DNA from 4 places in the Shewanella sp. Actino-trap-3 genome. Region 3 is predicted to be linked to each of the others. Evidence: predicted binding sites of a transcription regulator. Region 3 holds the regulator's gene; each other region holds the start of a gene.
What was found. The regulator ArgR, encoded in region 3, controls arginine synthesis, uptake and breakdown. The targets are predictions, from matches to a motif close to ANTGAATANNTATTCANT.
Positions count from the first base shown of each region.

Region 1: a site for ArgR is predicted at 672-689, ahead of CXF80_RS08375 (OadG family transporter subunit). Genes of this name have one in related genera too.
Region 2: a site for ArgR is predicted at 1,244-1,261, ahead of argA (amino-acid N-acetyltransferase). Genes of this name have one in related genera too.
Region 4: a site for ArgR is predicted at 1,277-1,294, ahead of gltB (glutamate synthase large subunit). Genes of this name have one in related genera too.

Region 1 covers NZ_PJCE01000001.1:1,968,411-1,970,621, reverse strand. Annotated here, with positions in the region: tRNA gene CXF80_RS08385 (tRNA-Ser) at 1-85, shown strand, start outside; tRNA gene CXF80_RS08380 (tRNA-Arg) at 160-236, shown strand; gene CXF80_RS08375 (OadG family transporter subunit) at 835-1,083, shown strand; gene oadA (sodium-extruding oxaloacetate decarboxylase subunit alpha) at 1,097-2,211, shown strand, end outside.
Region 2 covers NZ_PJCE01000001.1:3,047,049-3,049,259, forward strand. Annotated here, with positions in the region: gene argA (amino-acid N-acetyltransferase) at 1-1,153, opposite strand, end outside; gene rpmG (50S ribosomal protein L33) at 1,632-1,805, opposite strand; gene rpmB (50S ribosomal protein L28) at 1,812-2,048, opposite strand; gene radC (RadC family protein) at 2,170-2,211, opposite strand, start outside.
Region 3 covers NZ_PJCE01000001.1:4,081,842-4,084,052, forward strand. Annotated here, with positions in the region: gene CXF80_RS17760 (Dyp-type peroxidase) at 1-801, shown strand, start outside; gene argR (transcriptional regulator ArgR) at 865-1,335, opposite strand; gene CXF80_RS17770 (META domain-containing protein) at 1,531-2,004, opposite strand; gene CXF80_RS17775 (hypothetical protein) at 2,127-2,211, shown strand, end outside.
Region 4 covers NZ_PJCE01000001.1:4,424,384-4,426,594, reverse strand. Annotated here, with positions in the region: gene CXF80_RS19380 (TIGR01212 family radical SAM protein) at 1-824, opposite strand, end outside; gene gltB (glutamate synthase large subunit) at 1,347-2,211, shown strand, end outside.

The DNA of each region.
Region 1 (2,211 bases), 2.1 Mb from region 3:
TGGCCGAGTGGCCGAAGGCGCTCCCCTGCTAAGGGAGTATGGGCTTTAAATCCCATCGAGGGTTCGAATCCCTCCCTCTCCGCCATTCATTAAGTAAAGTGAGTATTGTTAAAGTGCTGACTATAGCAATATTTATGAATGGCATCTTGTACTGATTTTGCGCGTGTAGCTCAGCTGGATAGAGTACCTGGCTACGAACCAGGCGGTCGGAGGTTCGACTCCTCCCACGCGCACCATAATAAAAAAGCCCTGCATTAATGTGGGGCTTTTTTTTTGTTAATTTTAACAGCCTTTTCTCATTTAACCATAACCTCTTTATCAAATTAAAGGTGATATTTACATCTTTATTCACTTGTTATCCATATCATAACTAATCATTTATTTTATCAAGGTGTTAAATCAACAAAGTATAAGTATACTTATGATTGAATTATGGTTTTATCAATTTAAAGGTGTTATTGCTAATTCTATTGCAGATTTAGTATTTTTTTGACTTATTTATTGAATTTTATTTAGTCGACATTATTGAATGTTACTTATTTGGTAAGACCAATTTACAAAAAGATAGCATTTTTGTTATAAATTGTTTATATTTCGTGGCAGAATTTGGGTTTACAGCCTCAGTTTGCTGTTTTTACCATGAAATATAACGTCATTGAATAAGCGTAGAGCTTGAATATTTATGCTTTCCTAAATAGTTTAAGTTTTTTATGTTGTCGTTAAGCGGCTGTTGTCTTGGTGCAAGTTTGTGACTTTGCACCGTGACCGCGCATTGGGGACGGTACATAATAGTCAACGCAATTTTTTGATGTTTAACAGACAAAGTGAGAATACATGACATCGATATCAGAGCAGTTATCCGATGCACTAGGCATCATGGTAATGGGCATGGGCTTAGTGTTTATTTTTTTGAGCATCTTAATCATCGCTATTGGCATTATTGCCAAGCTTTTTCCTGCACCAGAAGCGACAGCGACAGCTACACCAGTGCCAGCAACACCTTGTGCACCGGGACATACCGGCTTAGATCCTAAGCTGATTGCCGCAATTACCTCAGCGATACATCAATACCGCGCAAAATAAATTTGGAGTCATTATGATCAAGCCATTAGCATTAACCGATGTCGCTCTGCGTGACGCACACCAATCATTACTGGCAACCCGTTTACGTATCGACGATATGCTACCCATCGCGCCGCTATTAGACAAAGTGGGTTTTTGGTCACTCGAGTCATGGGGCGGCGCTACATTTGATTCATGCATTCGTTATTTAGGCGAAGATCCATGGGATCGTATTCGCGAATTGAAAAAAGCCATGCCTAATACACCACAGCAAATGCTGCTTCGAGGCCAAAATCTATTAGGTTATCGCCATTATGCCGATGATGTCGTCACTCGTTTTGTCGAACGGGCGCATGCTAATGGCGTAGATGTTTTTCGTATTTTTGATGCCATGAATGATGTACGTAATTTAGAAACGGCAGTTAAAGCAGTTAAAAATGTCGGTGGTCATGCCCAAGGGACTATTTCTTTTACCACAAGTCCTGTTCATACCATTGATACATGGGTTGATATGGCCAAGCGTCTTGAGGATATGGGCGCCGATTCATTATGCATTAAGGATATGGCCGGTTTACTTAAGCCTATGCAAGCCTATGAGCTTATCAGTCGTTTAAAGTCGCAAACCGACTTAATGATATCTATGCATTGTCATGCGACGACTGGCCTCAGTACTGCGACCTATCAGAAAGCGATTGAAGCGGGCGTAGACGTATTGGATACCGCTATTTCATCGATGAGCCAAACCTATGGTCACAGCGCGACAGAAACATTAGTGGCCATGGTTGAGGATACTGACAGAGCAACCGGTTACGATATGGTGCTGCTCGAAGAGATCGCCGCTTACTTTCGTGAGGTGCGTAAAAAATATGTGCGTTTTGAAGGTACGTTAAAAGGGATAGATTCACGAATTTTACGTGCTCAAGTGCCTGGCGGCATGTTAACCAACATGGAAAGTCAGCTTAAAGAGCAGGGCGCAGCAGACAAAATGGATGCGGTGCTGGACGAAATCCCACGGGTGCGCGAGGACTTAGGTTTTCCTCCGTTGGTAACGCCCACATCGCAAATTGTCGGTTCGCAATCGGTCATTAACGTACTAATGGGCGAGCGTTACAAGTCGATGACCAAAGAAACCGAAGGGGTATTGAAAGG
Region 2 (2,211 bases), 1.0 Mb from region 3:
GACCAATAATATTATTTAGCAGTAAACTACCTCGGTCAGCATCACGATAATCGGGGTGCACCACCAGACACGCAAACTCACCCGCATTGTCTTCTTCAAATGGATACAATGCTGCACAGCCAATGACCAAATTGTCACGTTCAACCAGCATAAACTGCTCGATTTCCATTTCAAGTTGCTCACGAGAGCGGCGCACCAAAATACCTTGTTCTTCCAAAGGCCGAATAAGATTTAAAATACCGCCGATATCGCTAATGGTTGCCCGGCGTAAACGTTCGGCGCTTTGGGTAACAATTTGAGTACCAATACCTTCGCGTGAAAATAATTCTTGTAATAATGCGCCATCTTCTAAATAGCTCACCAAATGACAACGTGGCACGCCTCGGCGACACGCTTCAACGCTGGCTTTTAAGAAAGCCATCGTCCCCACAGAAGCATGCGTATCTGTAGACATCGTCTTAAGCATTTCTTCAACTTCGTCTGGCATCAGTTCAGCAATCACGTCGCCATTTTCATCCAAAATGCCGTGACTATTACTAAAACCAATAATCTTATCAGCCTTTAGCTTTATCGCGACTTGGGTCGCGACTTCTTCTGCCGTAAGGTTAAAACTTTCACCGGTAACTGAAGCCGCAATCGGTCCCATCAAGACTATGCCATTATTGTCTAATTGACGACGAAGACCCAACGCATCAATACGGCGAACCTTACCACTCAAACAGAAATCAACACCGTCTTCGATGCCTAACGGTTGCGCAATCACAAAATTGCCACTAACAAGGTTAATTTGGGCATTTTGCATTGGCGTGTTGCCTAAACACATCGACAACCTTGCGGTGATATCAAATTGAGTCGCTCCCGCAACCTGTTTGATAATTTTAAGGGTTTCATCATCAGTAATGCGTATACCATTGTGATAGGCGGGTTCAATTCCAGCAGCCTTCAACCCCTCATCAATCTGTGGCCTGGCCCCGTAAACTAATACCACCTCTATTCCAAGTGAGTGCAACATAGCCACATCATTTAAAATACCGCGAAACTGCGGATGTGCTAAAGCCTCGCCACCGAGCATGACGACAAAAGTTTTACCTCTATGTGCATTAACATAAGGAGCAGAATGACGAAATCCATCAACCAGTTCAGTGGTTCTCACAGGCAAATTCACCTCAGGATAAGTTTGATATTCATTAATAGTTATGACAAAGAACGTCACATGATTTTTTATTACGTTAAAAGGAATGGTATTGCATTTTAATTCACTTTTAAAGCATTTTATTTCACTTTTAATAAAATATAGTGTCTCACTTTAGTGTGAAAAAATCATGACAGCCAAAAAGTTAACTCATTTTAGCCGCTAATAGCCCTTTACGCATTTTTTATATCGATTGGGTTACATTTTTACATCAAAATATTAACGAAATAGCAGGTTACCAATGTTGAGGACCCAATCAAAATAGAATGATTTTATGATGAGCACATTAGATCAACGCTGTAAATTAGCACAACTTGGGATAATAAACGCTTATCAAACATTTTTGTGGCCAGTCTAAGGTGTTATTCAGTATAGACTATTTTTAAACGGCCATAAAAAAAGCCCCTATTAAGGGGCTTTTTTAAGAATCAAAAATCAATTACTTGATTTTAGCTTCTTTGTACATAACGTGCTGACGAATGACTGGATCAAATTTCTTGATTTCCATTTTTTCAGGCATGTTACGCTTGTTCTTTTCAGTAGTGTAGAAGTGACCAGTTTTAGCACTAGATACTAATTTGATCTTCTCACGATTACCTTTAGATTTAGCCATTTTCTATTATACCTTCTCGCCACTGGCACGAAGTTCAGCAACAACTACTTCAATACCTTTTTTGTCGATAATACGAATACCTTTAGTAGATACACGTAATTGCACGAAACGCTTTTCTTCTTCTAACCAAAAACGATGGTTTTGTAGGTTAGGTAAAAAACGACGACGAGTCGAATTTTTTGCGTGCGAACGGTTGTTACCAACCATTGGCTTCTTGCCAGTTACTTGGCATACTCTTGACATGTCAATCTTCTCCAAAACAATTTTTTAACGCTCGAGCATTAATGTGCCTCGTATGGCCGTCGCCCGAGGCACAAAGAGGGCGCATTTTATACACGATTGACCATATAAGATCAAGCAGTGTTTATACTATCCACCCTCGCTCAGCAAAGGAGACTATCTCCTG
Region 3 (2,211 bases):
ATTTACGAACTCACGGATCAGTATGCAGACAGTGCTTTTAATGGCTTTGTGGGTATTGGGGCCAATTTTTGGGATACTTTTTATCCAGAAGCTCGTCCAGCATTATTGAAACCTTTTCCTGCAATGAATGACGGTAATCGTGATGCTCCCGCGATGGAATATGATCTGTTTGTTCATATCCGTTGCGATCGTTATGATATTTTGCATCTTGTTGCTAATGAAATTAATCAAATGTTTGAGGATTTGGTTGAGTTAGTCGATGAAGAGCGCGGTTTTCGATTTATGGACAGTCGTGATTTAACCGGCTTTGTTGATGGTACTGAAAACCCTAAAGGGCGCCATCGTCAACAAGTTGCGCTCGTCGGTGATGAAGATCAAGACTTTGTATCTGGTAGTTATCTACATGTACAAAAATACATGCATAACTTAAGTAAATGGCATCGTTTACCACTTAAAAAACAAGAAGATATTTTTGGTCGAACCAAAGTTGATGATATTGAGTACGAGTCAGAAGATAAGCCATTAACCAGCCATACGAAACGAGTCAATTTAAAGGACCCACAGGGTAACGCATTAGAGATTTTACGCCAAAGCATGCCATATGGTTCGATTAGAGAACAAGGGCTAATGTTTCTTTCTGTATGCCGTACACCTGATAATTTCGAAAAAATGCTCCGCAGTATGGTGCACGGTGATGGTCATGGAAATCATGATCATTTAATGTCGTTTACTAAAGCGTTGACTGGGTCGTCATTTTTTGTACCATCACTGGATTTTTTAACTCAATTTGATGATGTGTAAACGCCGATTCTAGGCAATAAAAAAGCAATGCCATGGCATTGCTTTTTTATTGGAACAGTTTTTTTATTCACTATAGTTGAATAAGGATCTAACCGTTTCGAGAGTATCATCAATAGTTTTTATGCTTGCTGGGCAAATAAAAATAGTATCATCGCCGGCAATGGTACCTAATATGCCTTCTGGTTTGCCTATTGAATCGAGCAAACGTGCAATTAATTGCGCTGCACCTGGGCTGGTTCTTACCACAATCATGGCTTGGTTATGGTCAACATCCAGTACTAAATTCTTAACTGGACTACCCGCAGTCGGAACGCCTAGCTCGGCAGGGAGGCAATACACCATCTCTTGCTTAGCATTTCGAGTTCGCACAGCACCAAACTTGCTGAGCATGCGAGAGACCTTAGATTGATTAATATTACCGAATCCTTCGGCTTGAAGCGCAATAACAATCTCGCTTTGGCTTCCAAAACGTTCTTCTTTCAGAATCGCCTTAAAAGTTCGAACGAGCTCATCCTGATTTCTTGTCGCTGGCATAGTGATAATTCATCTTATAGTTGTTATTCAAAAAACTAGCACATTTTGAATATATTGGCTTGTTAAGTCAAGAAAGAATCAGATTTATTGAATAAAAATTCATTTTGCAGTGGAACTTTAAGCTGACACTTGGGTGAGTAATAAGTCTACCGACTTAAGTGAATAATTCACAGTATTGAGGTTATAAACCATAAATTAATATGGTGCTGTATTTAAAGAGGCTTTATCTGAAGATTCTTTATATAACGATCGTGGCGATGATTGTTTTGTTAGTACCAATAGCGTATCACCCTTTTCAGACAGCAGATTGAGTTTGCCTTTTGAGAAATCAATCTGTTGTACCTGTGCAATAGCGTGCATTAAATCCGCTTCTTGGGCCATTAAACTATCCACACAAGCTTTCATAGTTGATCCCGATGGTGCCATTTGGAGTCGATTTCCTTGTTGATCGTAATGACCAAAAAATTGATTACAGCTGTTATTGCCGCTTAACTCACCATTTTGGGCAAAAACTAATTTTGCTGGGCTATTATTGATGGTAGGAGTGTCAAGGACGACTTCTACATGCCAAGTACCAATTAATTGTTCATTTGAGACAATTTGAGTGTGGTTTTGACAAGCACTCAGGCCTAAAAATATAACGGTGGCGCCAAGAATATGCTTTATCATGCGAAGAGAGTTCCAAATACGAAAAAATTGCCGTTATTCTACTACTTGAAGGTGATTAAGAGCGTAAATAATTGTAATTTTTCGAATTAATGAACATTATTTAACGTATTAAAGAGTCTAAAATGATCAAAATACTCAAAGTGTTGCATATCGTTGGTTTAATCATGTTGCTGGTGGGCGTAGGATTACATTGGCAAAGTGATATAG
Region 4 (2,211 bases), 340 kb from region 3:
ACGCGATGAAAGATAATGTCTTTTGGGGTGTGACGGATCAGTTTTGCGACCTCTGAAGCATACTCGTCCAGACCGATCAATGGCATGGGATTATAACGCCATTGTTTTGCCATAATACTGCCTTCTACAATATGTAGTGGGTGCAGTTTTAGCCCATCAACACCTATCCCTAATACGGTTTGTAAGCTATTAAAGTAGTCCACGGAAGTTTCTCCTGGGAGGCCTAGTATCAGATGGGTGCACACTTTAATCCCTCTAGCACGAGCCTTTTTAACTGTTTGACGGTATTGGCATAATTGATGGCCACGATTAATCCGCTTTAAGGTCTGATTATTGGCCGTTTGTAAACCAAGCTCCAGCCACACCTCGATGCCTCGTTGTTGATACTCAACCAATAAATCAAGTACTTCATTAGGCACACAGTCAGGACGAGTGCCAATATGAAGCCCGACAATATCGGTATCTTCAACGGCTTGATCATATTTTTGTTTGAGTACTTTGTACTCATCGTAAGTGCTGGTATAGGCCTGAAAATAAGCAATGTATTTTGCTGTCGACGCTGGGGCTACTTCAGTGGGAACCACACTTTTTTTGGCTGACTGGGCACGTATTTTTCCTTCGGATAATTGCACCGCAATGGGTTGAGCACTGTCTTGTTCGCCGCTAAATGAAGCCACATTACAAAAAGTACAACCGCCTACACCTAAGGTGCCATCTCGATTAGGACAAGTAAATTGGGCATCTATAGTTAATTTTTTTATGCGTTGACCATAACGTTGCTTGCAATGTAAACCAAATGTATTAACGTAGTCATCTAAACCCAAAATTTACTCTCAACATTACTATAAAGTTCGCCAGTTTAGTCAACCGATACACACCTGTCTTGGTGCTAAATCAATAAAATAGTTTATCTATTGGCGCTGGCAGTAAACTTGTGCGCTAACGCTAAAAACAGTTAGCACCATTTAATCAACTTACAAAACACTCGATATGAATATTTAGTCATTTAGAATAATTTTTTACTCAAAGACTGTGTTTGAAATAAAATTCACTCTTTTTGTTTCAAAAACAATTCTTTGTTGTTGTTGCAAAAAAGTAGCTGATCATTTTATCATTTTCTAAAATTCTTTTTATTCATAAGGTTATAGGTGATATATCACAGTTTACGTTAACGTAAGGTTGGTAGGGTATTACGTTTTATGAGTAATTATATTTCAGTTTGTTGCATTTTTTTGGTTTGACCTTTATTCAATCTCAGTTTATTTTGAATGGTTCGGGTGCATATCTATGGATATTCTTTGAATTTACCCCGAGTCGTATCTAGTAGAGGTTTAGGGGGTTTTTGTATGAGCTTGTATCATCCCAGTTTTGAGCGTGACAATTGCGGATTTGGTTTAATTGCACAAATGGATGGTGACGCGAGTCACCGCATTGTGCGTACTGCGATTCATGGTCTCGATCGAATGAAGCATCGTGGTGGTATTGCAGCGGACGGACGCACAGGTGATGGCTGTGGTCTATTAATGCAAATGCCTACAGGTTTTTTTAAAGCTATTGCGGCAGAAAATGATTGGCATTTGAGCCGAAAGTTTGCCGTGGGTATGCTATTTCTCAGCCAAGATAAACAACGCGCTGATGAAGCCAAACTTATCTTAGAAAAAGAACTACAACGAGAAACGTTAAGTGTCGCTGGTTGGCGTAAAGTTCCGATTAATCCTGATGTTTTGGGGGAGATTGGTCGGGAAAGCTTGCCACAGATTTATCAAGTATTGATCAACGCGCCAGTTGGCTGGCGGGAAAAAGATCTTGAACGTCGCTTGTACATGGCGCGTCGCCGACTTGAACAGCAAATCACTGATGATGAAGACTTTTACGTTGCCAGTCTTTCTGGGCAAGTGATTGTCTATAAAGGGTTAATGATGCCAGCCGATCTGCCGTCATTTTACACAGACTTAGCAGACATACGTTTGAAAAGTGCCATTTGTTTATTTCACCAGCGCTTTTCAACCAACACACATCCCAAGTGGCCATTAGCCCAACCGTTTCGATATCTTGCCCATAACGGTGAAATCAATACCATTACCGGTAATCGTCAATGGGCTAGAGCGCGTGCCTATAAGTTTAATTCGCCTTTATTGCCCGATTTACAACAAGCGGCACCCTTTGTTAACGAAACCGGTTCAGACTCCTCTTCTTTAGATAATATGCTCG